Regions from separate parts of the Priestia sp. AB genome, predicted to be linked through region 2. Evidence: riboswitches for the same ligand, from Rfam matches in the RefSeq annotation. Region 2 holds a riboswitch; the other holds the start of a gene.
What was found. Region 2 has a riboswitch for S-adenosylmethionine ahead of POF52_RS09015 (hypothetical protein). Riboswitches for the same ligand answer to the same signal wherever they lie in the genome.

Region 1 (16,476 bases), on a different contig from region 2:
GCGTTACTTCTGCGTATGTAGATGTACTAGGAAATGGCTCATTTGAATACGGCAGTTATTTACCAGGCGGAGCAGAGAAGCTTAGCTATTACATTTACGATGCAACATTAGAAAAAGGGGAATTGTTAAGTTCGTATACGAATGTAGAAAAAGGATTCTCTAGCGCAACGTGGGACGGAAAGATTAATGGTGAAACTCTTCCAGCGGGAACGTATTATTTATACGCAGAAGCAGTAAAAGCAGGTCAGACGACAGGTTCTTTAGGAGAATTCGAAATTAAATAAATAAAAAAAGAGTGCCAGTCTAACTGACACTCTTTTTTTTATTGAGCCGTATATCCACCATCGATCACAGCAGCTTGGCCGGTTACGCCTTTTGCTAAATCACTTGCTAAAAACATTGCATAATCTGCAATTTCATCAACTGCAAGCAAGCGCTTTTGAGGAACAAGAGGATAAATGACTTCTTCTAGTACTTTTTCAAGCGCTACATTTCGCGTACGTGCCAAATCTTTTAATTGATTTTGAACAAGCGGCGTATCAACATAACCAGGGCAAATCGCATTTACCGTAATGCCGTGCTCTGCACCTTCAAGAGCAGCCACTTTCGTTAAGCCAATCACGCCGTGCTTAGCGCTGTTGTATGCCGCTTTTCCTGAGAAACCAATCAAACCGTTAATGGAAGACATGTTCAAAATGCGGCCGAATTTTTGCTTTTTCATAATAGGAAACGCATGCTTAGTCGCAACAAAAGGTGCAACAAGCATAATTTTCGTTAAAAGTTCAAATTTTTCAGTAGGAAATTCTTCGAGCGGGGAAACAAATTGCATGCCAGCATTGTTAATTAATACATCAAGGCGGCCATATGTTTCAACCGTTTGAGCAATCATTTGTTCAATATCACTTTCATTTGTCACATCTGCTTTAATGCCTAATGCTTCGTAGCCTTTTGCCTTCAATTTGTCTGCTGCTTTCTTAACGCCATTTTCATTTAAGTCAGTTAAGACAACAGTCGCGCCGTCTTCAGCAAAGCGCTCACCAATTTGATAACCAATACCTTGAGCTGCACCTGTAATTAACACAATTTTGTTTTCAACCATCGTTTTTTCCCCCTTATATGTAGAAAATATAAAATCGCTTACTTTTCCATTTTATCAAAAATTATCTTAATTTAGCGAGTTTTTTAACTGTACTTCACGCGAAAAGAATGGGTGTGGGAAGGGGTGTTTACTATCTTTACTTCCACATTGCTAACAGAAGCGAACGGCGAGGGACCTTTTTTTATTTCTTCAATAAATTTTTGGATGTTGCTTTCTTCACCTTCAGCATCAATTTCCACTTTTTGATCGTCTCGATTTCGCACCCATCCGTTAATGGAGCATTCCATTGCTTTTAGCTGCGTATAGTGACGAAACCCAACTCCTTGAACGCGTCCGTCTACAATCATATGCACATGTTTTTTCACTGTTTTCACCTCACAGGTAATTTTCCCTTTTTTATAAAAAAGAAAACAACTACAATCTTACTTTTCACTGTATAATAGAAAAAGACATTGTAAGACTTTAACAATTATAATGTAGATTAAATTAAGAAAGAAGGGTTATGAATGCAAGCAGCACGAACGCAGCAAGCGCAGCCGGCGACGATTTATCGTATTTTATTTGCTATTAGTTTAGGACATTTCCTAAATGATTGTATGCAATCCGTTATACCGGCACTTTTTCCTGTCCTTGAAAAATCGATGAATTTAAACTACACGCAAATCGGCTGGATTGCCTTTGCTTTAAACATGACGTCATCGATTATGCAGCCGGTATTCGGCGTATTTGCCGATAAGCGTCCCTCGCCATTTTTATTGCCAATTGCAATGTGTTTAAGCATGATCGGTATGGTTGGGCTCGCTTTAGCGCCAAATTTTTATTTTGTGATTATATCTGTTTTATTTGTAGGATTCGGATCCGCTATTTTTCACCCGGAAGGTTCTCGCGTGGCGTATATGGCAGCAGGAGGAAAACGGGGGCTGGCGCAGTCTATTTATCAAGTTGGCGGAAATACAGGACAGTCGATGGCTCCGCTATTTACGGCATTTATCTTTATCGGACTTGGTCAGTTTGGAACGATTTGGTTTACGTTAATTGCAGGTATCGGCGTAGTGGTTTTGTATAGCGTCTCTAAATGGTATAAATCGGAGTTAGCTACTCGTCAACGCTTAAAGAAAAAGCAGTCAGATGCTTTATTTACGATGAACAAGCAAATTATTTTCGCGGTTGGACTTTTAATTTTTCTTGTTTTTGCACGTTCATGGTACGGAGCAGGCATCCTTAATTTCTTTCAGTTTTATATCATTGAAAAATTTAATTTGCCTATCAAAAGCGCTCAGCTTTACGTTTTTTTATTCATGATTGCAGGGGTATTTGGAACATTCTTTGGAGGTCCGCTTGCCGATCGTTTCGGAAAACGAAATATTTTACTGTTTTCTATGTTAGGGTCAGTACCGTTTACTTTATTACTGCCTCATGTTTCTCTAGGAGTGGCAGCACCTCTTTTAGTACTAATCGGCTTTATTCTTCAGTCAAGTTTCAGCGTCACGGTCGTCTATGCTCAGGAGCTGATGCCGGGAAAAATCGGCTTGGTTTCCGGCTTAATTGTAGGTCTTGCTTTTGGAATGGGAGCTTTAGGAGCTGTTGTATTCGGTAAATTAGCCGATGTCTTCAGCCTTCAGTTTATTATGCTGTTTTGCAGCTATCTTCCAATTCTAGGGCTGTTAACATGGCTGTTACCGAGCGATAAGCGTGTGAAAGAAATGCACGAAGCAAAATAAGAAAAAGAAAAAGCAAACGCTAATTCGCGTTTGCTTTTTCTATGAGCGTGAAGCAAATTTCAAGACGAATTCATATTTTTCTCCTACAATAGAGACAATAGAAATTGAAAATCGAAAGGAAGAATCACTTATGATTAAGCTAAGCGTATTGGATCAGTCTCCTGTTTCAAGCGGATCAACACCAAAGGAAGCGTTGAAACGCACGATAGAGCTGGCTGAATTAACGGAAGAGTTGGGCTACCATCGCTTTTGGGTAGCGGAACATCATAATACGAATGGTCTTGCGGGTTCATCTCCGACACTATTAATGACGCACTTAGCTTCTCAAACGAGCCGGATCCGAATTGGATCTGGAGGAGTCCTTCTTCCTCAATACAGTCCGTATAAAGTAGCAGAAGATGCTCAGCTGCTTGAAAATCTGTTTCCGAATCGAATTGACTTAGGCCTTGGACGGTCACCGGGAGGAGATGCGCTTACCCGGCTAGCGCTGACAGATGGAGTTCGTAAAAGCCTCAATGAATTTCCGCGGCAAATTCAAGCGTTAAAAGGACATCTTGAGCATAATTTGCCGTCGGATCATCCGTATTACGGCGTGACGGCTTATCCGCTGAGCGAAACAAAGCCAGAACTGTGGCATCTTGGTATTAATAAAAGAGGAGCGAGATCAGCTGCTGAACTGGGCATCTCTTTTACGTTTGGACACTTTATTTATTCAGTTGGAGGACAAGAAGCCATTCGTCATTATAAACAAGAATTTATCCCTTCTTCGTATCAATCAAAGCCTAAAACCAACGTATGCGTATTTGTAGTATGTGCAGAAACAACAGAAGAAGCTGAGGAACACGCTAAAACGTTAGATGATTGGCTGTTGAAAGTAGCTAAAGGCGGAGATACAACGGTTTCATCGATAGAAGAAGTGCATAATCGTTCTTATTCAGAAGAAGAGCTCAAAAAAATAAGCACCAATCGTCCTCGTATGATCGTAGGAAATCCAGCTGAAGTAAAACAAGGATTAATCGGGCTGCAGCAAAAATACGATAACGACGAATTTTTAATTATTACAAATATCCATGATTATGAAGCAAAAAAGAAGTCTTATGAACTGCTTGCAGAGCTATTTCCTCAACCCTCATTTTTTTAAGAAAAAGATGGGGTTTTTTTACGGAATTAAATGTTAGAATATTTAAAAAGGAGGAGTGACATGCACGTAGATCAAAAAAGTGTAAGCAACCAAACTAATAAGATTACCTATACACATATTAAAACAGGAGGGCCTCGCATTTGCTTTATGTTTTCAGGGCTAGGCTATACGTACGAAAAGCCGCTATTGTATTATGTAACGATGCTGATGCTAAAACACGGAATTGACGTTGTTCATATTCACTATACATATCCAAAAGAGCTCATGACAAAGTCTACAGATGAGATTGCAGATGTTATGATGAAAGACATTGATCTCGTGCTGCAAGACGTTTTATCTCATAATGACTATAAAAATATCATATTTGCAGGAAAATCGCTGGGCACCATTCCGCTGATTCAGCGGGTTATGAAAGATGAAGTCTACAAAGATGCAGTGATGCTTTTACTGACGCCGCTTTTAACCAGATCGGAACTGTTTAAAAGCTTACTAGAAAGCACTTATAAAGGTCTTCTTGTAATAGGAACTCGCGATCACTATTATACTGAAGAAGTTTATCAATTAAAAACAAACACAATGAATATTCAAGTGATTAAAAATGCCGATCATTCATTGGACGTTTTGTATAATCCTACGGAATCGTTAAAGGCGCTGGAAACCGTTTTGAATGGCATAGAACAACTTCTGTGAGATAGGAAATAAGGAAAGGAGTACAAAATGGATACGCTACGTGAAATTATTTGCGAAAAAAGAGCCTACAGCTATTCACCTCATACTCATGATCATAACTACAGTCAGCTTTTGTTTCCGCTAGCAGGTGCTCTTGATATTCAAGCAAGTGAGCAGCACTTAACGCTGCAAGAAGGATGCTTTTATATTCCACCTCGTCAGCTTCATACGTATCAAGCTAAAAATACAAATGAATGTCTGGTCGTTGATATTCCGTTGAAATTTACAGAAAGTGCGCATCTTGCTCAAGAAGCCGCTTTTATTCAATGGGATTCAACATGGAAAGCAATTCGCTACCTTTTACTTGATGGGCTTCAAAAAAACACTGACAGAGGGGCGCTTGAAGATTTAGTCCGTTACGTTCAGCATTATTTGCCAAAGAAACAAACGTTTAAATCCATTGATTATCTTCATGCTAACTTTAATCAAGAGCTAAACATAGAAAGTCTTGCCAAGATGGAAAATTACCATCCTGCCTATTTTTCTGCTTGGTTTAAACAAAAAACGAGCTATTCGCCTCAAAGCTATGTAGCGCATATACGTTTAAATAAAGCAAAAGAATTGTTAAAAGAGAGCAGCTATTCGATAACGTATATTGCGCACGAAGTCGGCTATCACAGCTTGTCTTCATTCACTAAATGGTTTGCAAAACAAGAAGGAGTCTCACCCACGCAATATCGAAGTATCTTAAAAACAGACAAATAATATCATAAAAGCGGAAAAACTTTTTTCTTTCTTTTAGCTATGATAAAAGAAAGGAGATGGAAATATGAATACTTCATTATCAAAAATACTTATTTTATGTGCAGCTGTACTATGGGGAACAACAGGGACTGCCCAAGCTTTAGCATCTGCTGAAGCACATTCCGTGGCAATTGGAGCGGTGCGTTTAGCTGTAGGGGGACTATCGCTTCTTGCAGCTTGTCTTATTCAAAAAAAGAAAGTGGACGTAAGAAACCTTCCTATTCTGCCCCTTACGGTTGCTGCAGCAAGTATGGCCGCTTATCAGCCGCTGTTTTTTTCAGCCGTTATCAAAACGGGTGTTGCAGTAGGAACAATGGTGGCAATTGGGAGTGCGCCGCTTTTGTCAGGAGTGTTAGATTACATAGTGTACCGCAAGAAACCTACAAAAAAGTGGTTGCTTGCTACGTTTACGGGTATTATAGGATGCTGCAGCTTGTTGTTAAAAAAAGATAGTCAAATCGACGTGATAGGTTTAGGTATGGCGATAGGAGCAGGGGCGTCTTTTGCTTGCTATACGACTGTTAATAAAAAAATTGTTCAGCATGTTGATCCGCAAGTAGGCGCTTCTCTTGTGTTCACAGCCGCTGCTGTTCTACTAATCCCATGCTGGTTTATTTATGATATGAGCTGGCTAGTTTCTTTAAACGGAATGGGCATTGCTCTTCACTTAGGAATACTTACGACGGCTCTTGCTTATGTATTATTTTCTACAGCGCTTAAGTCGGTGCATGCGTCTACCGCCGTGACGTTATCGTTAGCAGAGCCCGTTACCGCTTTTTTACTTGGCGTCTTTTTCTTAGGAGAATCTCTAACTTTGGTGAACATATGTGGAGCAGCACTAGTATTTGCTAGCTTAGCGTTTTTAACGTATTCTCCGAAATCATCGCTAAATCAAGAGGTGCGTATATAAAAAAATCCCCTTTCTCTAGAGAAAGGGGATTTCTTATTAAGCGTACATGCTAGCTACTTGTTTTTGCAGGTTGCTGTCTTCTAAGTACTCATCGTACGTCATTTGCTTGTCAATTACTCCGTTTGGCGTAATTTCAATTACACGATTTGCAATCGTTTCAACGAACTGATGGTCATGAGATGTGAAAATCATTGAACCTTTGTAGCTGATAAGTCCATTGTTTAGTGCTGTGATTGATTCTAAGTCAAGGTGATTCGTAGGATCGTCTAGTAAAAGAACGTTTGAACCGCTTAGCATCATTTTAGAAAGCATACAGCGAACTTTTTCTCCTCCGGAAAGAACGTTGGCTTTTTTCAACACTTCTTCACCAGAGAATAGCATTCTGCCTAAGAAACCGCGTAAGAAGCTTTCGCTTTGGTCATTAGGTGAATACTGACGCAGCCAGTCTACTAAATTTAAATCTCCGTTTTCAAAGTACTCGGAGTTGTCTTTTGGGAAAAAGGCTTGAGACGTTGTCACACCCCATTTGTACGTACCGCTGTCCGCTTCCATTTCACCCATTAAAATCTTCATTAATGTTGAATTTGCAAGTTCGTTGCGGCCTACAAGAGCGATTTTGTCATCTTTATTCATAATAAAGCTTACGTTATCAAGCACTTTTACGCCGTCAATTGTTTTTGTTAGACCTTCAACACGAAGAACGTCATTTCCAATCTCACGTTCCGGAGTGAAGTTCACGTACGGATAGCGACGAGAAGAAGGGCGGATGTCATCTAATGAAATTTTATCAAGCAATTTTTTACGAGACGTTGCTTGTTTTGATTTCGATGCATTTGCGCTAAAGCGAGCGATAAAGGCTTGAAGCTCTTTAATTTTTTCTTCTTTTTTCTTGTTCGCATCTGACGCCATTTTTTGTGCTAATTGACTTGATTCATACCAGAAATCATAGTTACCAACGTAGACTTGGATTTTACTGAAGTCAAGGTCAGCAATGTGCGTACATACTTTGTTTAAGAAGTGACGGTCATGAGATACAACAATGACTGTGTTTTCAAAGTTAATTAAGAACTCTTCTAACCATTGAATTGCTTGAATATCCAAGTTATTCGTAGGCTCATCTAAAAGTAATACATCAGGTTTTCCGAATAAAGCTTGTGCAAGAAGCACTTTTACTTTTTCACTACCCGTTAATTCAGCCATTTTTTTGGCGTGAAGATCTTCAGAAATACCTAATCCTTTTAAAAGAATAGCTGCTTCTGATTCTGCTTCCCAACCGTTTAATTCAGCAAATTCACCTTCAAGCTCAGCTGCTTTCATTCCGTCTTCATCTGTGAAGTCTGCTTTCATATAAATAGCATCTTTTTCTTGCATTACTTCATAAAGGCGAGCGTGCCCCATAATAACGGTTTTCATAACTTCTTGATCTTCATATTCGAAGTGGTTCTGTTTTAAGACAGCAAGGCGTTCGCCAGGGCCCATATGTACATCACCAGTTTGAGATTCAATTTCACCAGATAAAATTTTTAAAAACGTTGATTTTCCAGCACCGTTTGCGCCGATTAATCCATAACAGTTACCAGGCGTGAATTTAATATTCACATCTTCAAATAACTTTCGGTCGCCAAATCGTAAACTTACATTACTAACTGTAATCATGTATGAGCAGTCCTCCAAATTCAATATCTATAAAATTATACCATTCTTTTGAGATAAGAGCGATATGAATACAATATTTCAAACATAAAGTGTAACCGACACTTTAAGCACTCGTCAACCATTTAAGGGAATTTTTGAGCGGTAAAACTTTAATTATTCTAGCATTCACCAAAACATTGAGCGGCAAACCAGCATGTATAATCTTTCAGTAATCAGCTCTTTTTCATTTTTAAGATGGATGTTGTATTCCTTTGTATAAGAAACAAAAAGAAGAATAATACTACCTGGTAAATAAAAGGATTTTTATGAAGTAAACACTGATATTTTACGGGTGCTTATTTCTAAAATTGGTTTGACATAGACATAAATAGGGTGATTATCATGTGGAAATTAGTTGTTTCCTATCTTCCAGAAGGGCCAGTTTTTATACAAGCAGTTCTGGTTTTTTTCATCCCATATATAATCTACAAATTATTAAGCGGGATTCGTAATTCAGAGGAAGAGTGATGGAAGTGAAAAAATGGAAATCGGCAGTGAAAAAAATAGGCAACCATGCGAACGAGAAGGAAAACAAACAGGAATCTATACACCAAGATTCATCTAATCATGTTACGAATCATTTAGCTTTAACTCTAGAAGTAATTAAAAATGAAATTGGTCATAATTCCGATGTTCATTTTCGTGAGTTTATTATAGGACGCACCGGCATTCAGGCAGCTATTATTTTTGTAGAGGGGCTCTCAGATAAAGATCTTATTGAAAAACATATTTTGTCATCATTGATGGCTGATTTTTCAAAAGAATATCAACAGGATCAGCTTTACGTAAAGGGAAGCCTTTCAAAAAAGTGTATTAAAAGCCAAGTATTACCAATTAGTGATGTAGAAGAGGCCCATTCTATTAAAGACGTAATATCAAAAGTCTTAACAGGATCTACGGCTCTTTTAATTGACGGGTTATCACTTGCCTTAATTCTTGGTACAAGCAAAGTAAAAACAAGGACGATTGAAGAGCCCGTATCAGAAGCATTAGTGAGAGGGCCAAGAGTAGGCTTCACTGAATCGTTAAGTGATAATACTTCTTTATTAAGAGGAAGCGGAGATATTGAAAATTTGTCGCTGGTGAAATTTCAAGTAGGAAAGCGTTCCAAAAAAGATTTAATTGTTGCTTACATAAAGGAAATTGTTGATCCAGAACTAGTTGAAGAAGTAGAAAAACGAATTAAAAAAATTGATCTTGATAATGTACCGGAGTCTGGATATGTTGAACAACTCATTGAAGATAATTACCTTAGTCCCTTTCCTCAAGTACAGAATACGGAGCGTCCCGATCGTGTAATTGCTGCTTTGATGGAAGGGAGAGTAGCCATTTTATTAGACGGGACGCCTTTTGCTTTGATTGCTCCCGTTACGTTTAGCATGATGTTACAGTCGCCGGAAGATTATTATGAAAGGTGGATTCCCGGTACATTCATTCGTTTTCTTCGTTATATTGCAGTGGTTCTTTCCCTTTTTACCCCGGCTTTGTATATTGCGTTTATTTCATTTCATCCAGGATTAATTCCGACTAAGTTAGCTATTTCTATTATAGGATCAAGATCTGGTGTTCCGTTTCCCGCCCTTATCGAAGCCTTATTTATGGAACTATCGATCGAAATTTTGAGAGAAGCCGGACTCCGGTTGCCGAAGCCAATTGGTCCAGCAATGGGGATTGTCGGTGGGTTAATCATTGGAGAAGCTGCGGTGCAGGCAGGAATCGTTAGCCCTATTTTGGTGATTGTAGTGGCGTTAACTGCCATTTCATCGTTTTCTATTCCGCAATATAGTGTAGGAATCACATTGCGTATTCTTCGGTTTGTAGCCATGCTTTGTGCTGCCATACTTGGATTATATGGCGTCATCTTATTTTTCCTTTTTATGATGAGCCATTTAGTGAAACTAAAAAGTTTCGGCGTACCTTATATGAGTCCAGCTGTTCCTTATCGTTTAAGTGAATGGAAAGACTTGGTAGTTCGTATGCCTCTGATGATGATGAAACGGCGTCCAAAGATGATGCACACCAAAGATCCTCTGCGAAAAGGGTAGCTTATGATGAAAGGAAATGGGCTGTTAGAAATGATAAATTCAAAAGATCGTATTACGACGCCTCAAACAACTATTATTATTACCAACTTTATCCTCGGAACAGGGATTCTTACCTTGCCCCGGGCAGCTGCGGAAAAAGTGAAAACACCAGATGTTTGGCTAACTGTTATTTTAGGGGGGATAATCACCATGATAGCAGGGGTAATCATGGTGAAATTAAGTCAACGCTTCCCTGAAAAAACCTTTTATCAATACAGCCAAGAAATTGTAGGGAAATGGATAGGCAAGTTATTTAGTTTCCTCATGATAGGTTATTTTTTGGCACTTGGTGGGTTTCATGCTCGTTCATTGGCAGAGGTAACTGGATATCTATTGTTGGAAGGAACCCCAAAATGGGCTATAATCATGCCATTTATGTGGGCAAGTCTCTATCTGATAAGAGGGGGAATAAATCCAATTGCTCGTCTATTTGAAATTATATTACCTATTACGGTTATTCTTTTTTTACTTGTTGCCTTTATGAGTATCAAAATATTTGAAGTGGATAATCTGCGCCCGGTACTAGGTTCAGGTATCACACCGGTGCTAAAAGGGATAAGGACAACAGCTCTTGCGTTTACTGGGCCTGAATTCATGCTTTTAATATTGGCATTCATGAAAGAACCAAACAAAGCAGTAAAAGCTGTACTGGTTGGTACTGCGATTCCTTTGCTTCTTTATGTTATTACCGTCGTGATGGTTATCGGAGCGTTCTCAGTAGATGGAGTGGTTACGAGAACGTGGCCTACGCTTGATTTAATAAGAAGTTATGAATTAACTGGGTTAATATTTGAACGCTTTGATTCCTTGTTGCTGGTGGTATGGATTATGCAAATGTTTACTTCTTTTAATGTTAACCATTACGCTGCTTCATTAGGACTGTCTCAGCTTTTTAAAAAAAATATCCATCCATTTATGTATGGTGTGCTTCCGGTTATTTATCTCATTTCCATGATCCCTAGAAATATCAATGATGTATTTAAATTAGGAGATATGGTTGGCGATGCTGCCCTGATTTTATTTGGCTTTTTACCCGTACTGCTTCTTATCATTTCAAAAATAAAGGGGAGAAAGTATGAGACAAGCCTCTAATCACGTACGGTTCTTCTTATCGGTTTTGCTTTCTGTTTTTTTGCTTTTTCCTCTGGCGGGCTGCTGGAGCAGTCATGAAATTGAAGAACGAAGTTTAGGAGTAGGTATGGCTCTTGATAAAGCTAACAAGTCCATGACTGAAAAAGAATTTGATGAACAAGAAGAGTATCCCAAAAGGAACTTGATTACGTCAACCTACCAACTGATCACCCCGCAAGTGGCAAGTTCAACAACTGTCCAAGGAGGATCTCAGCAGAAGGCTTACGTGAATATGGCTGAAACGGGAGATTCTATTCATCAAATGACCCGTGAATTATCATTGAGAAGAGAGACTTCGATTGCCAGCCAACATCTAAAAGTAATTATTATTGGCGAGGCTCTTGCAAGAACGTATAGCTTAGGAAAATTAGTGAATGAGTTTCTTCGTGATAATGAGATTAGACCAAGCTGTCTTGTACTTATTAGTAAAGGGAGAGCTAGGGACGGGCTAGAATCGAAGACAGCAGGAGAAATCCCGGCATTTCGTTTGGCTGGAATGGTGGAAAATGCGTATCGAACAACGAGAATTTTACCTCCCACTTCGCTCATTAAATTAGAGAGCAATATTGAATCAGGGACTAGTTTTCTATTGCAAAATGTATTATCGGCAAATGGGGAAATCAAATTTGCTGGTGCTGCCATAATTAAAGGGAAAACAAACAAAATGATCGGTTTTTTGAACGAAGAAGAACTAGATGGTCTGACTTGGATCACAGGAAAAGGGAAAGGCGGGCTAGTGAAAAGCTTTGATAAAAAGACCGGTCAGCTGATTGTATACGAAATAGAATCTATGAAAAGTCATATCGAACCTTATGTTAAAGGAAATAGCATCTCCTTCGATGTACATATTGAATCGGAGGGGAGGCTATCTGAAAATTGGGTGGTCTCAGGAAATCCTTTAAAAAATCAATTTTTACAGAAGGTGCAAAAAAACTCAGAAAAAAAAGTCGAGCATCTTGTAAAAAACACGGTAGAAAAAATGCAAAAAGAATATAAAGTCGATGTGGCCGGGTTCGGAAATCAATTGAGAATTAAGAGGCCCAAAGTCTGGATGAGGGTTAAAGACAATTGGGATCAAACATTTAGTGAAGTTCCAATTAACTATGATGTAAAATTAATGATTAAAGATTATGGAACGTCAGGATCAAACAAGTGAGCAGCTAAGTACAATTTGGCTTGTTTTGATGTTGAAAATGAAAGAAACTAAAAGGAATAGCCTTAGAGCTTGCTAAAAAAACATTCCCCCCAGTAAGGAGCCTGAGGGATAAATGAAGAATAAGAGCTGTCCAGAACCGACAGCTCTTATTTGTTATTCAAAAATATAAGCTAATGCTTGAAGAGCCTGTTCTGGCGTTTCGACTACAACTTGGGCTTTGTTTGACAGTTCTTTAAGCGGGTGATGCAGTTTTTCAGGGCGAACCAAAATTAGCGGTTTATCTAATGCAATAGCTGTCGCCGCATCCATTGCGCTGTTCCACTGCTTGTATTTTTCGCCAAATAAAGCAATAACCACATCAGATTTTTTAAGGAGCACCTGCGTACGTAAATTATTAATTTGAGAAGCTGCTTCATCTTTTAAGACAGCGTTAGGCTGTTTTCCTAAAATTTCTTCTCCAATGTTGTCGGAGCGGTCATGGTCTGTCATGGGACCGACAAAGGTGAGGGGAAGGTTTAATTGTTCTGCTTGGTTTTTAATTTCGTCTCGCCAGTTATCGTGAATTTGCCCAGCAAGGTATACGGTTAAGTTCATTATGTAGAAGTCCTCCTCTAACTAAAGTTTGTTTTATTTTATCAAATGTAAGCGGATAATACGAATGATTTGAATGGGCTACTTTTCCAAAAATAAGGTTATAGTAGACAAATAGTTAAAAAAGAGAAACAATAGAAGGCGTATTGCTAATTAAAGAAAGGATGTACATGATGACAGAAACAGTGCTACAAGTAGATCATGTCAGTAAAGTAATTGGGAAGAAAACCATTTTGCATGATGTATCCTTATCGGTTGAGCGCGGTGAGATTTTCGGATTGCTTGGTCCGAATGGCTCTGGAAAAACAACGTTAATTCGTACCGTAGTAGGACTCATTAAAGAAACAAAGGGAACAATTACCGTCAATGGGTTTCCTTTAAAAGAACAGTTCACTTCAGCTATGAAATCAATTGGAGCGATTATTGAAAACCCTGAGTTTTATGATTATCTGACGGGCTATCAAAATTTAAAACACTTTGCGAATATGCATGAAGGGATCACATCAGACCGCTTGGATGAAGTGATTGCTTTAGTAAAGCTTGAAAACAGCATTCATGCAAAAGTGAAGACGTATTCTCTTGGGATGAGACAGCGTTTAGGAGTAGCTCAAGCCATTTTACATAAGCCTGCATTGCTTTTACTAGACGAACCAACAAATGGTCTAGATCCAGCGGGAATGAGAGAATTTCGTACATATTTACAAACGCTTTGCAGGGAAGAAGGAATTTCAATCTTAATCGCGAGCCACTTATTAAAAGAGGTAGAAGCATTATGTGACCGCGTTGGCATTATTCAAGACGGTGAGTTAAAAGCCATTCAAGATCTATCTCCAAATCGTCAAGACCAAGGAATGTACGTAGAATTTGAGGTGTCTGACGCGCAAAAAGCAACGGATCTTTTATCACAAGAATTTGAAGTAACGATAAGATCACATATTATCGACGTGGCGATTGTAAAAGAACAAATTCCAGCTGTAAATAGAAAATTAGTGGACAGCGATATTTTAGTCTACCGAATCACTCCTGTGTATGAGACGCTTGAAGATTCGTTTATGTCCGTTACGGAAGGAGAGCACCATGCTTAAGCTAATTCAAAATGAACATATGAAATGGTTTCACAAAAGAAGCACAAAAGTCACGTTTATTACCATCGGTATTTTAACTCTTTGTATGGCTCTATTAATGAAAAAAGTAGCAAACAGTGCAGGAACAGAAGACAACATTTTGAACTTCCTGTCATTTAGTTCAGGTATGCTGATTCTCGTTCAATTTTTCGCTCTTGCTGTTGGAGGGTCAATGGTTGCAAAAGAGTTTGAGGCAGGTACCATTAAGCTTCTTTTAATTCGCCCTGCTAGACGTTCAACGATTTTAGCATCCAAGTACCTAACCCTCATCTTAATTAGCTTGTATTATTTACTGAGCTATTTGCTTTTTTCGTTTGTATGGGGAGCCTTGTTCTTTGGATTTACCAGTCTAGAAGGAGATGCGCAGCTGCTTAAAAATATTACGCTTACGTATGACAGTGCGTATATGGAAACGTTTATGATGATGACGTTCGCATTCATGCTGTCGTCTTTATTTAGAAACAGCGCGCTTGCTTCCAGTCTGGCTATTGTCGTAAGTATCGGGGCGAAAGCTGTAACAGGACTAGTATCACAGTTTGGTTTATGGTGGGGGAAATTTTTACTGTTCGCCAACACGAACTTTGTGCAGTATATGGACGGAATGAAGACGATGTTTGACGGCATGACAATTCCATTTTCCATTTTCATCTTGGTGGCGCATTTTGTCTTCTTTATGGGCGTGGCATGGGCAGCGTTTTTGAAACGAGACGTAGCTAATTGATGTGAGAATTTTCGCACTATATATTTTTCTAAAATAGCATTTGACAATTAAATAAAAAGAGCTTACAGTAGTGAAAGACTATTTTTAAAACAACTATAAACTTCTTATCAAGAGAGACGGAGGGACTGGCCCTATGATGTCTCGGCAACTGGCTGTACGCAGTGCGGTGCCAAATCCAGCAGACGATGTTTCGTTTGGAAGATGAGAAGGGTAATCTTATGATACAAATAAGAGACCTCTTCTTATCAATAAGAAGAGGTCTTTTTTTATTACGTAAACAAGAGGTGTTAAGAATGGAACAACAAAAAGGAAACGGCTGGGCGCTGTTACCGCTGGGCGTCTTTTTAGTCCTGTTTGTCGGATCAGGAATTATAACGGGAGATTTTTATAAGCTGCCTGTATTAGTAGCCATTATCATTGCAGCCATTGTGGCGCTGGCTATGAACCGCAAAGATTCACTTAATGTAAAAGTGGAACGTTTTGCTAAAGGAGCAGGACATCCTGATATCATTATTATGGTGCTTATTTTTATTTTAGCAGGTGCTTTTTCTCAAGTGGCTAAAGGCATGGGAGCTGTTGATTCAACGGTAAACTTAGCTCTGTCTGTGCTTCCGCAAAGCTTAGTCGTAGTCGGAATCTTTGTTATTGGCGCATTCATTTCAATTTCGATGGGAACGTCAATGGGAACAATCGCAGCGCTAGGGCCTATCGCTGTAGGGATCAGTGAGCAAGCGCATGTATCCATTACATTGGCAATTGCTGCCGTTGTTGGTGGTGCAATGTTTGGAGATAATTTATCCGTAATCTCTGATACGACTATTGCAGCAGTTCGTACGCAAAAAACAAATATGTCAGATAAATTAAAAGTGAACTTTTTTATTGTACTTCCTGCAGCGATTGTTACAGTGATTCTATTGCTTGTAATGACGCTAGGCAACACGTCATCAGTAGAAATTAAAGACTTCAGCTGGTTTAAAATCTTACCTTATGTGGGCGTCTTAGTCGCTGCGATATTTGGTGCAAACGTATTAAGTATTTTAACCGGAGGAATTGTATTGGCCGGCGTGATCGGATTAGCTGACGGAAGCTACACGCTTTCTTCTCTTGCTAAAACTGTGACAGAAGGTATTGGCGGAATGTCAGAGTTAATTATTTTATCTCTGCTAATCGGCGGAATGGTTGAGCTTATTCGCTATAATGGCGGTATTCAGTTCTTATTGAACTTATTAACACGACGTATCCAAACGAAAAAAGGCGGAGAATTCAGCATCGCTGGACTGGTAAGTTTAACAAATTTAGCAACGGCTAATAACACGATCTCAATTATTACGGCAGGTCCGTTAGCAAAAGAAATCTCTGATAAGTATTCAATTGATAATCGTAAATCAGCCAGTCTGCTTGACTTGTTTTCATGCAGCGTTCAAGGGCTTATTCCTTACGGCGCACAAATGCTTCTCGCAGCAGGATTTGCTAAAGTTTCACCGATTGAGATTATTCCATTTACATTCTACCCAATGTTAACAGCGGTTTGCGGGATCATTGCAATTGTAATTGGATTTCCTCGTTTAAATAAAAAGTCAAAGTCATCTAAAGAAGCTGCGTAATATCAAACCCTTAAAAAGAATGTTCT
Region 2 (16,476 bases):
CGCTTTAAAACATACCTTCCTTTAGCGGTATGAAGGATACCAACATCCGACGTACATCCCTGCTTTGGAAACGTCACTTTTTCGATTTGTTTCACATACTTTTTTATAGAGTCAGGAATTTCTTCTACTATAATAGGATGCAACTGTCTCACTCTCCTTTCTTCCTACATTCTCTTTTAATTGCTCTTTCCCTACACAAAAAGTTGAGACATAACGAAATCAATTGAATCTAGAGATAAACAACTACACACACGATAATCATAACAATGAAAAAATCCGAACGAGTTGGATTCTTTATCAAGAACCTCGACTTATCGTTCGGATCTTCCTTCAACTAACATACTTTTGTCCCAACCTCCTACCCTTTACCAAGCACCCAGCGGCTTTTTGTAAACATCGTATAACCAATCGTAAATAAAACAACTGTACAAACCGACAAGCTTCCTATTGTATAGGCAAGGCTCTGCATTTCATAGACACCGTAGAGAAGCTGTTTCATAAGTGCAAATACGTTATAAATAGGAATTAAGAATCCGCTTGGCTGCAGTTCGTGTACGGATTTTCCCATCAGTAAAAAGTATGGAAGTATCGCTACCATCATAATCTGGGATGTGTAGCTTTGCGCTTCTTTAACCGAACTTGCTAAAAGGCTAAGAATACATAATACCATAGCTCCTAGAAGCGCTAGTAAAGTAAGACTAACTAAAAATGAGAAAATAAAGGTTGTAAAATGCCCCTTAAGCTGCAGTGCATTATTTAATACCTTTGTTAAATAACGTACAGACAAAACAAAGGCCAATGTCGACAAAAGGCCGCTTATGATACCGAATGTAGAGATAGTCAGCCATTTCCCAACCAATAATTGAGTTCTTTTGACAGGAGACATCAATAAAGCTTCCATCGTCTTTCGTTCTTTTTCACCGGCAAAGATATCATTTGCAGAAGGAAGAATACCACCTAAAACGCCCATAATGATAATCATTGGGGCAAACATCGCAATCATAGTTAAAGAGCCGTCATCTTCCTTAGACACTCCTTTTTCAACCACATTAAACGGAGCAATCGTTTGACTATTGACATTTAATTGATCTAAGCGTTCGGTAACTATAGCTTCTCGATGTTTATTTAATATATTTTGTATATAATCCGCCGTAGCGCCTGAGTTCATACTGGATGAATCAATATAAACAGTAACTTCTGGCGATTTCATGTTACGCATTTCTGAAGAAAAATTACCTGGTATCTTTAACGCCGCTAACGCTTTCCCTTGTTCTACAGCGCTGAGTGGATTTTTACTTTCAATTACTTTAATGTTGTCATCGTTTTTTAACCAATCGATCACACTGGCATCAGAATTCTTTGTAACAGCTACAGACATAGAATCTATTTGATCACTAGCCATCATTTTGTCGGCAAAAAAGATAATCCCTACATTTAATAAAATAGGAATCAACACGCTAAAGATAATCGTCTTTCGATCTCGCAAACAATCAATTAACTCTTTTTTATAAATATGCCAAATCATATTAAGCCCCCCTCACGATACGCGACATAAAGATATAGTTTAAATCTGTGCTTTCCTCTTCTTTATAAAGCTGTTCATTTGTTCCTTGATAAATCATTTTTCCTTTATGAATCATGATGATAGACTGACACAGCATCTCCACTTCTTCCATAATGTGACTGGAAAAAACAATCGTTTTTCCTTCTCTTTGCAGACTTTTAATAAGCTCACGAAACATGTTTGCTGATGTAATGTCTAACCCTGTAGTCGGCTCATCAAATAGGATAACGTCCGGGTTATGAAGAATAGTGCGTGCAATGGCTACTTTTTGACGCATTCCTTTTGAAAAGCCTTCGACGCGGCGATCCAAGTAGTCTTTCATTCCAAAACGTTTGGCCAGTTCCTCAATCCTTATCTTTGTTTCATGTCTGCTCATTCCATAAAACTTAGCAAAATAAGCTAAGTTTTCACGCGCAGTCAAACGGTCGTATAAACCTGTTTCACCGCCAAAAAGGACGCCGATTTTTTGCTTTATTTTATCAGGCTGTTTATGAATGTTTATTCCGTGAATGAACATATTACCTTCCGATGGTTCAAGTACAGTCGACAGCATACGTAAAAGAGTTGTTTTCCCCGCTCCATTTTCACCTAATAGTCCTACAATTTCTCCTTGTGCGATGGTTACATGAATATCTTGAACAGCTGCAATTGTTTGCTTTTTCTCTTTAAAATATTTCGTCACACCTTTGATTTCAATCATATCTGCTCTCCCCTTTTACTGTGATTGAATCTATCTTAGCTTATTTTTCATACAGCATCTTCCATCTTGTCATAAAGAGGGTTTTTTATGTCGCGAAACGTCCTTTCTATCTTGTAAATCATGGTAAAATAGTGTGGTAATATCCAATAGAATGAAACAAAGAGGGTTTTTATTTATGAAAGTAGGATTAGTGGATGATCATTCATATGATTTAGAAAAATTGAGGATTTCTTTAGAAAGAGAAGATGATATAGACATACTTTTTTCGACTAGCAGCGCGGAGGAAGCTTATAACGAAATTAAAAAAAATGAAATTGATTTATTAATTACAGATATTGAAATGCCAAAGCTATCAGGTTATGAGCTTGCAGACTTTATCAATGCTTACGCACTTGATATTCAAGTCATCTTTGTCACTGGGCACAGCGGCTTTGCCGTTCATGCATTTGAACTCAACGTTTTAGACTACATTATGAAGCCTTATTCTAAAGAGCGTCTGTTAAAAGGCATTCAGCGTTTTCATCAAAAAAAACAATCAACTGACACAAGAGATAAGCTTATTTTAAAACAAAAAACCGAAATGCAAGTGCTGAACAAACAAGATATTATATTTGCAGAACGAACAGGTCGCTCTACCACAATCATAACGACAAATGGAGAATTTAGTACCTATCAATCATTAAACGAAATTGAAAAAGAATTAACAGCGAGTCATTTTCTAAGGTCTCATCGAGCTTTTATTATCAACATTTCCTATATTCAAAATTTCTCCCTGTATACTAAGCACTCCTACTCAGTGATGTTTCAAAGCACCGAAAAAACAGCTTTAATCACCAAAACAAATTTAGACATCTTGCAAAAAGAATACTTTTAAAGGAGGGACTATCTAAAATGAAACTATTTTACACACTAGTTTTACTAACTGTTTTCGTGCTCCTCTTTTTTAAAGACCTGCCTGTTAGTTTACATCTCCTACTTAGTTCTTTTATAATTGGTTCATTTTTTATATGGAGAAAGAAATATCAAACGGTTCCTTCACTAACTATAAAAAAAGCAATCGTACTGACGTCTTTTTTCCTGCTTTTATTTAGCCTATCTTCACCTTTTAGCATTGCCCTAACCGTTATCGCAATGATTGGTTGCATGACCGACATGTTTTCCTCTTATCAACAATACATATTCGTAACCAAACGGGAAAGCAGTGCTTCACGTGAAATTCAAAAAAACAATGAGCTTTTTCAAGCGTTAAGGGCTGAAAGACATGATTTTATTAAACATGTCAGTGCCGTATCCTATCTTCTAGAAACAAATCAAAGACAGCAGGCACAAGAGTATATTCAAGATTACGTTGAAGCTTTGAATGATACCCATTCATATATTCAAGGTGAACATTCGCACGTTGCTTCTGTTGTACATCAAAGCAAGAATCAAGCACATACGTGGGGAATACATATGAATGTTCAATTAAATTCACCGTTATCACAGCTGCCTTTAAAGCACCTTGACCAAATGAATCTCACCATGAATTTACTACATAATGCTTTAGAAGCCGCTCATTCTTCTGAGAAAAAAGAGATAACCGTTTCGAGTATGATCCGAAGTGGCATTTACATTTTAGAAGTCAGCAATTCTACTGCTCCTTTATCACGAGAGCGTCAAGATCACTTGTTTACTTCTTTTCATGTTACAGAAAAGAAAGAACGCCACGAAGGCCTTGGCACGTGGATCATTTCTGAACTTGTTTCCAACTACCACGGACGCTTGGAATATACGTATAACGATTTAACTCTTTCCATTAAAATAAAATTTCCAATAGTCGTTTCCTCAAAACAAGCAACATAGCCGCTATAGCCCAAGCGGCTTTTTTTCGTATGAGCCTCTTCTATACGCACACACTATAAAAAGCACCGAAAAAAAGAAATATTTCACACTTGTTTTAGCTCTTTTATCGTCACTTTTTTAGTTTTTGATTTTTTATATGCAAATCTATTGCATTTCAAGTAAAAAACGAATATTATATATCATGTTGCTTTTAATGTTCGTTATTTTTGGAGGTTACTTATGTTTAAGTTAAAAGAATATAATACGGATGCTAAAACGGAGATTTTAGCTGGTATTACAACGTTTTTAACCATGATTTATATCGTCATTGTGAACCCAGTTATTTTGTCCAGCGCCGGCGTTCCTTTTGATCAAGTATTTACAGCTACTATTATTTCAGCAGTCGTAGCTACGCTATGGATGGCTCTTGCAGCTAACTACCCAATCGCTATTGCTCCCGGTATGGGAATGAATGCATACTTTGCTGCTTTAGTTGTTGGTTCAAATGGAAGTATCGACTATGCTACTGCTTTTTCAGCTGTATTCGTAGCGGGCATTATCTTTATCATCCTATCGTTAACATCGTTTCGTGAAAAATTAATTGAAGCTATTCCAAACAATTTAAAGCACGCGATTAGTGCTGGTATCGGTTTATTTATTGCTTTTATCGGGCTTCGTTCAGCCGGTATTATTGTTGCAAATAAGTCAAATTTAATTGGACTTGGTGATTTGCAGTCTGAAAAAGTAGTTTTAACACTGATTGGACTTGCGATTACAATCATTTTATATACGCTAAATGTAAACGGCGCTTTATTCTTCGGTATGATTATTACGGGGTTAATTGCTTTCTTTAGAGGACAGCTTTCATTTGATAAAGGTTTGTTTGCTTCTCCTCACCTTCCAGACGGCTTAATGATTTCAAATCCTTTTGCCGCTTTTGGAGATGTTATTCATCATGATCTGTACACAGTTGTTTTTTCTTTCTTACTTGTTACAATTTTTGATACAACAGGTACAATGGTAGGAGTAGCTCAACAGGCCGGTCTTATGAAAGGTAATAAGATGCCTCGCGTACGTCAAGCATTGCTTGCTGACTCATTTGGTACAACGATTGGAGCTTTATTTGGTACAAGCCCAACAACGGCTTACGTTGAATCTTCATCTGGTGTAGCAGCAGGCGGACGTACAGGTCTAACGGGTGTGACGGTAGCCATTTTATTTATTGTTGCAGCGTTCTTTAGTCCGGTTGTAAGCTCGGTTTCTGGCGTAGCAGCTATTACTTCACCTGCATTAATTATTGTCGGAAGCTTGATGATGGGCGCTGTAGCTAAAATTAATTGGAATGACTTTGATGAAGCGTTCCCTGCCTTTTTAGTTGTTCTAGCGATGCCCCTTACATCAAGTATTGCAACAGGAATTGCGCTTGGCTTCATTTCTTATCCGTTAATGAAGCTGGTAAAAGGAAAAGGCAAACAAGTCCATCCGCTTGTGTATGTCTTTGCTGTTTTATTCCTCTATCAGCTCATCTTTTTACCGCATTAAAAAAGCTTGGAGATTCGTCTCCAAGCTTTTTTTATTGAAAGTGATTGTTATTTTCTTTTGTTTGATAAAGATAATTTTCCACATAGATTTGTTCTGCATCAGAAGCATTCTTTATTCCTTCTTCTGGATCTAATTTGATACTTCTCTTCTTAGCTATATAATCCACTAGCGCCCCAAACCCTAAAAGACCGCCTATGATCCCAGCAAATACAATCCATATTGGCAATCGCTTCACGTCCCTTTTCTTTTAATTGTATCATCCTCAGCACAACAGGTAAATATTAACATAGTTATCCATTTGTAAATAAAACGCTTTTTACCAAATATACGTAAAAAACTTCTTTGTATTTGGTATACTAAACTCACGGCATGTTCTACAGAGAAAGGGGCTTAATTGCATATGAACAAACAGCTTGGAACGTTAATGTTTGTTATTTTTATGGTATTTGTCGGTTTTGGAGTGATCATCCCCATCGTACCTGAAGTTATTCGTGCCACGGGTGCAAGCACGGTCAATTTAGGAATACTAATGGCTAGCTATTCGATCGCATCTTTTATTACCGCACCTTTTTGGGGGAAGCTTTCCGATATAAAAGGCCGGCGTCCCATCTTACTTTGGGGCTTACTCGGCTTTAGCGCAAGCTTTTTTCTTTTTTCGGTGGCAGAAAACTCTCTGACTTTAATGTATACGTCGCGCATCATCGGAGGTTTGTTTGCAGGAGCTGTTATTCCTTGTGCTTTTGCATATGCTTCTGATAGTACAGATGAAGAAAACCGAACGAAAGCAATGGGACTGTTAGGAATGTCGATTGGCTTAGGCTTTATTTTTGGACCGGCATTAGGCGGCGTCCTTTCATCTTTCGGCTTGTTTGTTCCCTTCGTTATCTCTGGTATCTTGTCACTGATTATGACAGCGTTCTCATTCTTTACGTTAAAAGAATCTTTACGAAAAGAATCTTTACGAAAAGAATCTGCTGATAAAGTACAGACATCGAGATGGCATGACTTCACGTCAGATTTTCAAGGAGCTATGAAGTATTTATATGTTCTTTCATTTTTAGCGACTTTTACGCTCGCTGGTTTAGAAGCTACTTTTCAATTTTTTCAAATAGCGAAAATTAATGCTACTCCTACGACAATCGGATGGATGTTTATGGCGAGCGGTTTAACTCAAGCGCTGATTCAAGGCGGTGTGCTGCAGCGATTTAAAAAAGGAAATGAAAAAAAGCTGATGGCCATTGGCTTATTAGTTTCAGCAATAGGATTTACGTCTATTTTGTTATCTTCTAGTGCCGTTAATGCTACCTTATTTTTGTGCATATTTACAGCAGGAAATGCCCTTATTCGTCCTTGTGTCCTCTCATTAATTACAATGAGAACCAAAGTAGGATATGGCTCTGCTTCGGGGCTGACCGCCTCAATGGATAGCTTAGGGCGTATTTTTGGCCCTCTGCTTGGTGCATTTGCCTTTAAACTCAATATGACGCTGCCTTTTATTATCGGAGCTGTTGTCACTTTAGCTGCTTTACTGCTGATTCAGCGTCATACAGCTCTAGATTATTCTGAGCAAACACTCTCATCGTAGAGGCCGGGACAACATTATTTTAGTCGAAAGAAGATCCGAACGGTGAATCGAGATTCTTGATGGAGAATCAACGCGTTCGGATTTTTTTATTGTTATGAGTATTCTAGCTGTGTTGATTGGAGAGCAAGACGGAGACTACTGAGGAATAGCGGAAGAGTTGAGACCCCGCAGGAGCGCAAGCGACGAGAAGGCTCAGAGGCCGCCCGCGGAAAGCGAAGTCTTGCACGGAAATCAACAGTCGATTCCTACTAGCTCATGTAGCTCATTTGTTGGCCCTTAGATTAATTTAGCGATGTCTTAATCTCTTTTCATCGTTACTAACACAAGGTTATCAGCAGCTGCAGTGTGTTTTATAATTGAAAACTGATGCGCTTTGTACAGCTTAATCGCAGGTGTATTTTTTTCGGCTGTAGACACTATACATTCACATTCAGAATATCTTTGAAGTACATGTGTTAAAAGACAGCTTCCGATTCCTTTTCGAAAGTAACGAGGACGCACAACGAGGCGGCAAATCGTTAATCGCTCATTTTCTTTTTCAAACGACAGCACTCCTGCTAGCTTACCTTCAATCATTTCTCCGATAAACACTTCCTTGCTTTTCATAATATCTTCTTTGCTTTCTGTAAGCTGAGGAATATCTGAAAAACCAATGAGCCTTGCTTCTTCTTGATAAGCTTCTCCTTGCACAGCTACTATTTGAAGAGCGATATCCACTCTTTGATGTTCGAGGATTTGAAGCATGAAAACCACTCCATTTCTTTCACAAATTTAGACAAATTCCATGTTTTCACTATATCCAAAAGCTTTCTTGGTACGTATTCTATTATGTACTACTTAATTAGACCCTAAGGAGGTGTTTGTATGCATATCCCTGCTCAAAAAATTAGAGAAGCAGCAGAATCTCTCTCTTGTACGGAGCTCGAAACATTTATGTATCAAGAGCCAAATTCTCGACGTAAAAGCTCTAGAAGACGCTCTACTCGTCGTTCTAGCCGTCGTTCTACTTATCGCTCTACTCGTCGTTCTAGCCGCCGTTCTACTTATCGCTCTACTCGTCGTTCTAGCCGTCATCACCACTGTCAATGCGGTTCACCTTGCTGCTCATATCCATGGTTTAATAAATCATTGGGCTGCTGCTTTAAAGGACATGGCTGTCGTCGCTAAATAACTCAAAAGCAAGTCGAGTCTCAAACGTACACGGCTTGCTTTTTTAAACTCTCTATTTTACACCTTACATAATCATTCGTTTTACTCTTCTTGAAAAGGAAAATAACGTATAATAATGGGAAAGAATCTCTTTTAAAAGGAGGCCTATCCATGCACTTATCTTTTGATCATCTTGTTCATTTTTCACCTGATCCTATTAAAGCTCAGAAAGAACTAAACGAATACGGAATAAATGTCATTAAAGGCGGCATCCATGAAAAATGGGGCACTTTTAACACCTTGGCTTATTTTAACCTCAGCTATATTGAATGGCTTGGGCTTAGAGATATCGCGTTAGCTCAAAACGTTACAGATAATGACCTTATTCAGCAGCTTGTTAACGAACATACACCGCTTGGTCATTTTGGCCGATTTGCACTTCGTACAGATGATATGGATTTGCTGATAAAAGAGCTTGAAAGCAAGAACGTCACTGTGAAAGGTCCTGTAGCGGGTTCTCGCCAAACCAATGATGGAGAAAGACTTCAATGGAAAATGTGTTTTATTGAAGCTGACCACGATTCCCTGCCTCTTCCTTTTTTTATTGAATGGGGTGAACCAGAAGAAAAACGCAAGCCAAAGCTAGCGGATCTTTCTTCCCACCAAGCTGGTCAGCTGCAGCTAAAAAATATTTACTGTGCTGTACATAACCTCGAAGAATCCATCAGCAAGTGGACGAAACTGCTGGACGTTCAGTCTGGCGAAAGCTACAAAGACTCTTTACTTGATGCACGTTGTCAAGAACTATATGTCAATGGAGGAAACCTTATTTTTTGCAGCGGAACACAAGGTGTTGTCCATGATACATTAAAAAAAGTTGGAGAACGTCCATTTTTGGTTGAATTGGATCACGCTCTAACACCGCAACAAATTACCGTACAAGGAGCTTCTTTTAAATTCAACAAATAAACATCCGCGGACGGATGTTTATTTGTGTGCTTCTTTTATAGCTTGATAAATGAAATGAGGCAAAATTTCAAAGGAATACTGAACGTCTAATCTTTCGGTCCATTGATGCGCATCTCTTCCCAGCGGTCCAATGTTCAGCACCGGCATCTTCAGCTCCTCTAGCTCTTCTAGCGGGATATGATACCCTTTATTCCATAGGGGCATATTGGCTACTAACGTGTTAAATGTATGAAGCGGATGCTGCAGGCTGGCATAGCTTAAATCCGAAATTCCGCCAAAATAACTTTGTTCAACTAGCTCCAATTGGAATTGCTCTTTGGCAGTTGCCTGTACGTTTGACAAAATCTCTTGTACAAACGGATCATCATGTGAACAAACGGCCGGATAAAAAGGCGGCGTAAAAAATAAGACCATCATCGGAGCTGCTTCTTTACATAAACCAGCTAAAGAGTTTACTAATTTAATGGTTTTATTTCTGTCATCCTCCTCTTGTGCCAAAAGTGCTGCTTCCATTTCGTGCACATATTTTTCGCCGTGCTTTTTGACTGCATGAGTATAAAGTTCTTCATACGTCCATACGTTCACGTCACGAGATGAACCCTCCATTCCCTCAGCGTACTGCCTAGCGGCTTTATTATAATGTTTTTTTACATTCAAAGCCGCTTTGTCAGCCGATTTCAACAGCAGATCTGTTACTTCTTTAAGAGAGCGGTTTAACATAAATAAATTAAATAATACAACGGCAGAGTGCGGAACTTGAACTGAATACTCTTCTTTTAAATCTTTTTGTATCAGCACCGTAGGAGGTGGACTCGTTTCATCTCTTACTTTTTCGCAAAAATCAACGTTTAATTCTATTTCTTTTGTTAAATAAGAAGCTAGTAAATTAGCATTTAAACCAGCTAGCGGTTCCCCTACATGAGTTTCTTTTCCATAACACAAAAAGCTTGGCATGATTTTTCCAATCGATCCTGAGTACACATAGTTCGTTTGATCTCCAGGATAGCGGCTGAACACGGGTTCTGCATTTAGCATGAGAGAAAAATCCAGCTGATGTTTGCGGGCAAGTTCTAAAAGAACAGGCACTGCTTTTCTCATCCCAAGCGAATTTACTTCTTCATCCGGCACTGACAGCAGCAGGATGTTTCCGTCAAACTCTCCGTTGCATGCTCGTTCAACCATACTGATATGCAGGGCAATGCCTGCTTTCATGTCCATCGTTCCTCGGCCAAAAAGCCAGTCTCCTTTTATCATATCTTTTTGTACGTGCGCCGGAACTTGTTCCATATGGTTATAAAAAGTACTCGTTAATGTATCAGCGTGAAAAGCATCCTTTTTCCACTGTCCATAATCTTGTACATCCACTACATCGTAATGACTTACTAGTACAACTGTTTTATTCGTATTTTCCCCTTGAACAAAAGCTGTGACAATCGATCGCCCGTCTCCTGTTGAATGAAGCTCGACTTGCTCGTTTTTTTGAAAGTAAGGCAGCTTCAATAAATACGACGCTATCGATTCAGCCATTTCCACTTCTGCCATCGTTCCTGTCACGCTAGGTATAGAAACCAATTCGCTTACAAGTTTTTTTAACTGTGCTTTTGTTTGATACAAAGATGTTTTGTTCGACATACCCTTCATCTCTTTCCTTTTTCTAAATTTTCTATCAAACAAAACTATTCGTCAATCCCTTTGACAGAGACCCTTTCATTCTATCCCTATGTATAATAGTATGGCGCTGCCTTTACGCACATGATAAAAAAAGAGTGCGCGGCTAGGGATAGCACCGCACACTCTTTTTTTACTTTTGGTCATCTTCTAAAAAGTCTAGGATACGATCAATAAGCTGTTCGCTTCCTGCATCGTTTCCGTGTTCAAGAGACATTTCCATTTCAATGCTCCTTTCATAAAATATTCTTGTTTTATAACATACCACAATTCATTTCGAATGTAACCTTTAATTTGTGTAAAAATTTCGACAATTTATGATTAATTTTAAAACCTATTGAGTATTGATTATACCCACCAGATTCTTTGCTTGTCAAAAACCATGCTTTCTATTTAAAAACACTTAAAAAATAGAGGCGCGAGCAGACTTCTTCTATAAAAGACAGCCTACTCGCTCAAGCTTGGAACAGCATGATGAATAAATTTCTAGTTCATTTGCTTTTTGTATATCTTTAATGTCTATGCCTACAGCATATGTACGAACATGGTTTTCGACCACAATTTCATAAAATGTTTCTAACTCACGATAAGCTACTTGATAATGCTTTCCTAATAATTTCACTGCTTCCTTTAATGCTTTCTCTCCTGTATGTGCTGCAACTGCTGTATGACTCATAAAACCCTCTCCTTTTAGAAAAATAAAAAAAACTCATTTTGCTTTGATGCAAAATGAGTTTTTCACCCGTTTTATCACCCAAAGCACATGCTTTGCTGGTAGGAGCACCTTACATTCGTAGGTTGCTGTGGAGTCAAAGAGCCAGATCTCTCGTCCACTCGTGATAACTTTTTAATTTAAAATTTATTTTATCAAACAATTCCATCCCCGTAAATAGAAAAATAAAAATTTTTTAATTTTTTCGGTAATGGAATGAATTCAAAAAATGAAAGCTTAGATTAGCAAAATAAGAAGCTGCTACAAGCAATGCCTCTTCATTTAATGAAAAAGAAGGATGGTGCCATTCATATTCTCCAGCTGTACCCATCCATACAAAAAATCCTGGTACATGCTGCTGATATACGGCAAAGTCTTCTCCTCCAGGCGATTGTTCAGCTTCTACGACTTGATAACTAAGATTCTCTGCAGCGTTAATAGCCAGTTTTTCCAGCGTATCATCATTGTTTACTACAGGAAGATATGGATACCATTTAACGTCTACTGAAGCCCCGAAAGCTGCTCCAATCCCTTCAACAGTTCGTTTCATAAGACCCGGTATTTTTTCTCTCGCTTCTTCTTGAAAGGTACGCACCGTTCCTTCAAGCGTTACTTTGTCAGGAATGACGTTCCACGAGCTCCCTCCATGGATTTGAGTTATGCTGACAACAACATTTTGAAAGGGGCTGAGATTACGGCTGACAATGGTTTGTAAACTAGTAACAATTTGACCAGCAGCAGCAATCGGATCTACTGTTTTTTCAGGGATGCCCGCGTGACCTCCTACTCCTTTGATGTCAATTTCAAAACGATCAACGCTTGCCATTAAAGGTCCCGGTTTGATACCAATGGTTCCTACAGGAAGATCCGGTTTGTTATGCATCCCAAATATCGCTTCTACTCCTTCGAGCACACCTTTTTCAACTAGCATTTTTGCCCCAGAAGCCGTTTCTTCAGCCGGTTGAAAGATAAATCGTACCGTACCGCAAAGCTCCTGCTGACGCTCTTTAAGAAGAATGGCTGCTCCGATTATAGAAGTCGTATGAAAATCATGGCCGCATGCGTGCATAACTCCGTTTACTTCAGATGCAAATGGCAGATTGGTTTTTTCTTCAATTGGCAGCGCATCAATATCAGCTCGAATTGCGATAGTAGGTCCCGGCTTTCCTCCTACAATTTCTGCTACTGCTCCTACGTCTAATTGGAATGCATCTGCTATAGAAATATCATAGTGCTTTAACCACTTTTTAATACGTTTAGTTGTTTCATATTCTTTCATTGAAAGCTCTGGGAACCGGTGCAGCTCACGGCGTATGTCTATTAACTCATTTAGTAGTAATTGATCTGTCATATTTATCACTCTTTCACATTTCTTAATTTGGATCACTTCTCTATCTTTTACGACAAAGAGTGTACCTTATTAAATTTTTTATAAAGAAATATGGTCGTATAACCTTCTGCAAGGTGCTTTTCTTTAGCTTGAACATATCCTTTTCGTTCATACATTTCAACTAACCAAGGATGTTCTTTTGCTGTTCCTAAAGACACACCTGGTGATTTAAACGTATTTTTTATTACCTCTTCCTCTACTCGATGCAGCAGCTTAGATCCAACACCCTTCCTGGCAAACGACGGGTCTACTGCAAACCACCAAAGATGCGGAACAGCAAACGGACCTGGATGTTCTCCCCAAGGCATTCGTATCGACACAGTAGCAGCGATTCTTTTCTCTTCTTCATATACATAGCAAAGGTTTTGAGAAATATTTTTCTTAACGAGAGCAAGATCAGCAGTAGCTGCTAAGAAAGGAATGCCTAGCTCTCGAATAGGCTTATATGCTTGTAGAGTTAAGTTCAATAAGTTATCTGCGTCCTCATTTGTTGCCAAACGGAATTCATTTTTCATCTCTTCGTCTCCTTATGTAGTGCTTAAATATTTTATTTAGCTTATAAGTTTACTAGGAATTAAAAAAGACAGACTGCCTCCTTGCGTACTCACTATACAACTGCTTTTATAACGTGTCAATTTTCATTATCTCTTTCTATGAAAGCTATCATAAAAACCAATACTTACAGTTTATTATACTGAACAAATATCAATAAATCCCTTTACGAAACCCCTTTCATTACTTTCGTTAAATTTTCAACCGCCATTATAGAGCGACGTATGATAAAATAGAACACGGTAGTTGTAAGAAAAGCAAACAGAAATGTAATCACTAGCATAATCGAGGCTGCTTGCTCTTGTTTCAAGATAAGATAATAATTTGTCACTTCAATTACAGTAAATGCTATGACCATCATATATAGCATTTCACATGTAAACTTTGAAACGCTTTTTTTATTTTTCATTCCCTATACCATCTAAAGACATAGAATGTCTAATCTATATTAGTAGTATCGGCATATTTTTATATGTTTTTGTAAAAACTAAAGAAGAATTGAAGCAATTATTATTGGCGCTTTTCCACTAAATATTGGAATACATATCATTCTGCAAGGCGCTGCAACAGCAGTTGATAACTGTCTGATTATTCTTTCATTTGACCAAACTCTACCTTTGCTTATAAAATGAAGATTTGTAGAAAGGAGTACGAAAAATTTTATGTATACGTATCAAACAGGCAATCAAACAATTGACTACAAAATTGAAGTCGTTCCAAATAGAACCGATATCACGGTGCAAATTTGTGACAAAGAAGGGGTAAAAGTTATTATCCCAAGAGGTCTTAATGAAAACAATGTGCGTTCAATCATCGCACGCAAAGCAACATGGATTTTAAAACAACTAAACGGTTCACAGCCAGCTGAGGAAAAGCCAGCTGCTCCAAAGAAAGAAGCAGTAAAAAAAGAAACAGCTAAAAAAGAGGCTCCTAAAGCAGCAGCTTCTGCAGCTAAAACTGGTTCTTTTGAAGAGGGAGACAAATTCCCTTACCTAGGGCGTCAATACCGATTAAATATCGTTCGTGGAGATGTAGCAAAGGCTGAAATGACATTCCGTGCAAAATTCATTGCTACAGTACCTGAAAGCTGGAACGAGCAGCAAACAAATGAAGGTATTGGACAACTATTAACAGAATGGTACCAAGGCCGCGCAGGTGAAAAATTCCAAGAAGCTTTGAAATCTGTAAAAAAAGCAGCAAACAATGCTCCTGAATCTGTTAAGTGGGATGAGTTAGGTGAAGAATACGCTACGACTCAAGATAATACCATCGTATTAAACTGGCGTTTGCTAACAGCTCCTCTTGCAACAATTGAATATGTCATTGCTTCTCAATTTACAAATGCAGATGAGTTATTCGAAGATGCAGCTGAACGCAAACAGTGGTTAAGCGATAACACCCTAAACGCATTTTAAGTTTATACATAAAAAAAGCATGCGGCGAACGCGTGCTTTTTTTATTTCGATAGAAGTACTCGAATAATCTCACTGCTCAAAAATTAGTTAACCTGATAGGTTCATTCAAGTGCAGTTTATAAACCAATATATAATATACATGTTTAAAGTTTTATTAATCTAATTTTAAAAGCAGTAAGTAAGAATAAACTGATTCTTATCCTTTTAATACTCTAAACGCTTCTCTTACTTTTCGTGCAAAATCTAACGGTGGTTCTACGGATTCAAAATGCATATACATTGCTCTCGGCTCTTCAAATAGCCAATGGTTGTGAACGGCCGTAACCTTAATATCTCTTTTTCTAAGCTCCGTTAATAATGGATTTACCTCTTCTTGCAAAAGCACGGTTTCACCTAGATTTAGCGCTCTTCCCTTGCTATCTAAATCTTCAAAAGTAAAAAATTGAGGAGTATAATGGAGAGCGTGTTGGACGCCCTAAAATTTTAAAACGAATCGTCCGAAACTTTTGTACCAAACAAACGCCATTTTCATCTAAACTGCCTTGTCCACCTAGAATTCTCGCAAACTCCTGACACAGACTCTTTTTATTTTCCCAACTCATTATGCTGACTTCCTTTCGTATCATAACTTGTCCTTTCTTAATAAATGTATGTAAAATCCATCAATTAGAAACAGCAAATCACACAGAAAATCTGCCCGTTTTATAGATATAAACGATAAAAAGTCATATTTATTTTTATTTGTTCATATCAATAGCATGTATTTTTGAATTCAACTACAAAGAAACATTCAGATGCCTATTTAAAGACTTTAGAATTTACTTAAACAGTTTATTTTAATTGAATTTATAGGAGGAAGTAGAATGAAGAAGATAGGAAAAGACGATTTTGTTTCAGGATTTGTTCCTCATCATAATCATGGCTCAGTGGACTACACTTCGGTTGCGTCAGGACATGTCCATCAGTGCCTCGATGTAACGTCTCCTCCAATTCAAAGCGAGGATGGAAGCCACATTCACTATACAGAAGGCTATGTTGTTTTTGAAGACGGACATACACATCATTACAAAGCCTACTCTGGTCCCGCTATTCCCATTGGCAACGGTATGCACGTTCACTATTATGATTTTTATACCAGTGAAGACAACCAGCATCGGCATCATGTCAAAGGTGTAGACCATCCTGCTCCGGGCGATAGATAATGAAATAGTTTAATGCAATTAAGCCAAAGTCTCAGCTTGAGTTCATATAACCGCTTTAATAAAAGTGAGGCTGGGACAAAAGTATCTTAGCCCAAGTGAAAAACGAACCATTGATCAACATGTTTGATGAGTGGTTCGTTTTTTTGTTACTTGAATACAGCTTCATCTGTTTCGTTCCTTCTAGCAGTTGATTGAAGGGTAAGGCGA

Region 1: it holds a riboswitch for S-adenosylmethionine, as region 2 does, so the genes downstream of both, POF52_RS10890 (Na+/H+ antiporter NhaC family protein) here and POF52_RS09015 (hypothetical protein) in region 2, are expected to answer to the same signal.

What each region holds. Positions count from the first base shown of each region.
Region 1 covers NZ_JAQMYN010000003.1:237,258-253,733, reverse strand. The annotation lists gene POF52_RS10965 (S8 family serine peptidase) at 1-284, shown strand, start outside; gene POF52_RS10960 (3-hydroxybutyrate dehydrogenase) at 323-1,099, opposite strand; gene POF52_RS10955 (acylphosphatase) at 1,183-1,464, opposite strand; gene POF52_RS10950 (MFS transporter) at 1,606-2,820, shown strand; gene POF52_RS10945 (LLM class flavin-dependent oxidoreductase) at 2,951-3,961, shown strand; gene POF52_RS10940 (alpha/beta family hydrolase) at 4,022-4,651, shown strand; gene POF52_RS10935 (helix-turn-helix transcriptional regulator) at 4,679-5,395, shown strand; gene POF52_RS10930 (DMT family transporter) at 5,460-6,344, shown strand; gene POF52_RS10925 (ABC-F family ATP-binding cassette domain-containing protein) at 6,381-8,000, opposite strand; gene POF52_RS10920 (spore germination protein) at 8,507-10,084, shown strand; gene POF52_RS10915 (spore germination protein) at 10,088-11,215, shown strand; gene POF52_RS10910 (Ger(x)C family spore germination protein) at 11,199-12,410, shown strand; gene POF52_RS10905 (YtoQ family protein) at 12,564-13,004, opposite strand; gene POF52_RS10900 (ABC transporter ATP-binding protein) at 13,175-14,086, shown strand; gene POF52_RS10895 (ABC transporter permease) at 14,079-14,846, shown strand; SAM riboswitch class I at 14,948-15,054, shown strand; gene POF52_RS10890 (Na+/H+ antiporter NhaC family protein) at 15,140-16,450, shown strand.
Region 2 covers NZ_JAQMYN010000002.1:538,337-554,812, forward strand. The annotation lists gene POF52_RS08955 (phosphotransferase family protein) at 1-152, opposite strand, end outside; gene POF52_RS08960 (ABC transporter permease) at 359-1,525, opposite strand; gene POF52_RS08965 (ABC transporter ATP-binding protein) at 1,527-2,264, opposite strand; gene POF52_RS08970 (LytR/AlgR family response regulator transcription factor) at 2,440-3,138, shown strand; gene POF52_RS08975 (sensor histidine kinase) at 3,156-4,106, shown strand; gene POF52_RS08980 (NCS2 family permease) at 4,326-5,627, shown strand; gene POF52_RS08985 (hypothetical protein) at 5,659-5,853, opposite strand; gene POF52_RS08990 (MFS transporter) at 6,028-7,212, shown strand; gene POF52_RS08995 (GNAT family N-acetyltransferase) at 7,510-7,956, opposite strand; gene POF52_RS09000 (CotG/ExsB N-terminal domain-containing protein) at 8,077-8,379, shown strand; gene POF52_RS09005 (VOC family protein) at 8,533-9,330, shown strand; gene POF52_RS09010 (M20/M25/M40 family metallo-hydrolase) at 9,349-10,962, opposite strand; gene POF52_RS09015 (hypothetical protein) at 11,432-11,674, opposite strand; SAM riboswitch class I at 11,743-11,844, opposite strand; gene POF52_RS09020 (M20 peptidase aminoacylase family protein) at 11,907-13,061, opposite strand; gene POF52_RS09025 (GNAT family N-acetyltransferase) at 13,109-13,615, opposite strand; gene POF52_RS09030 (hypothetical protein) at 13,819-14,061, opposite strand; gene POF52_RS09035 (M48 family metallopeptidase) at 14,315-15,067, shown strand; partial or broken gene POF52_RS09040 (DUF1259 domain-containing protein) at 15,264-15,669, opposite strand; gene POF52_RS09045 (YmaF family protein) at 15,931-16,269, shown strand.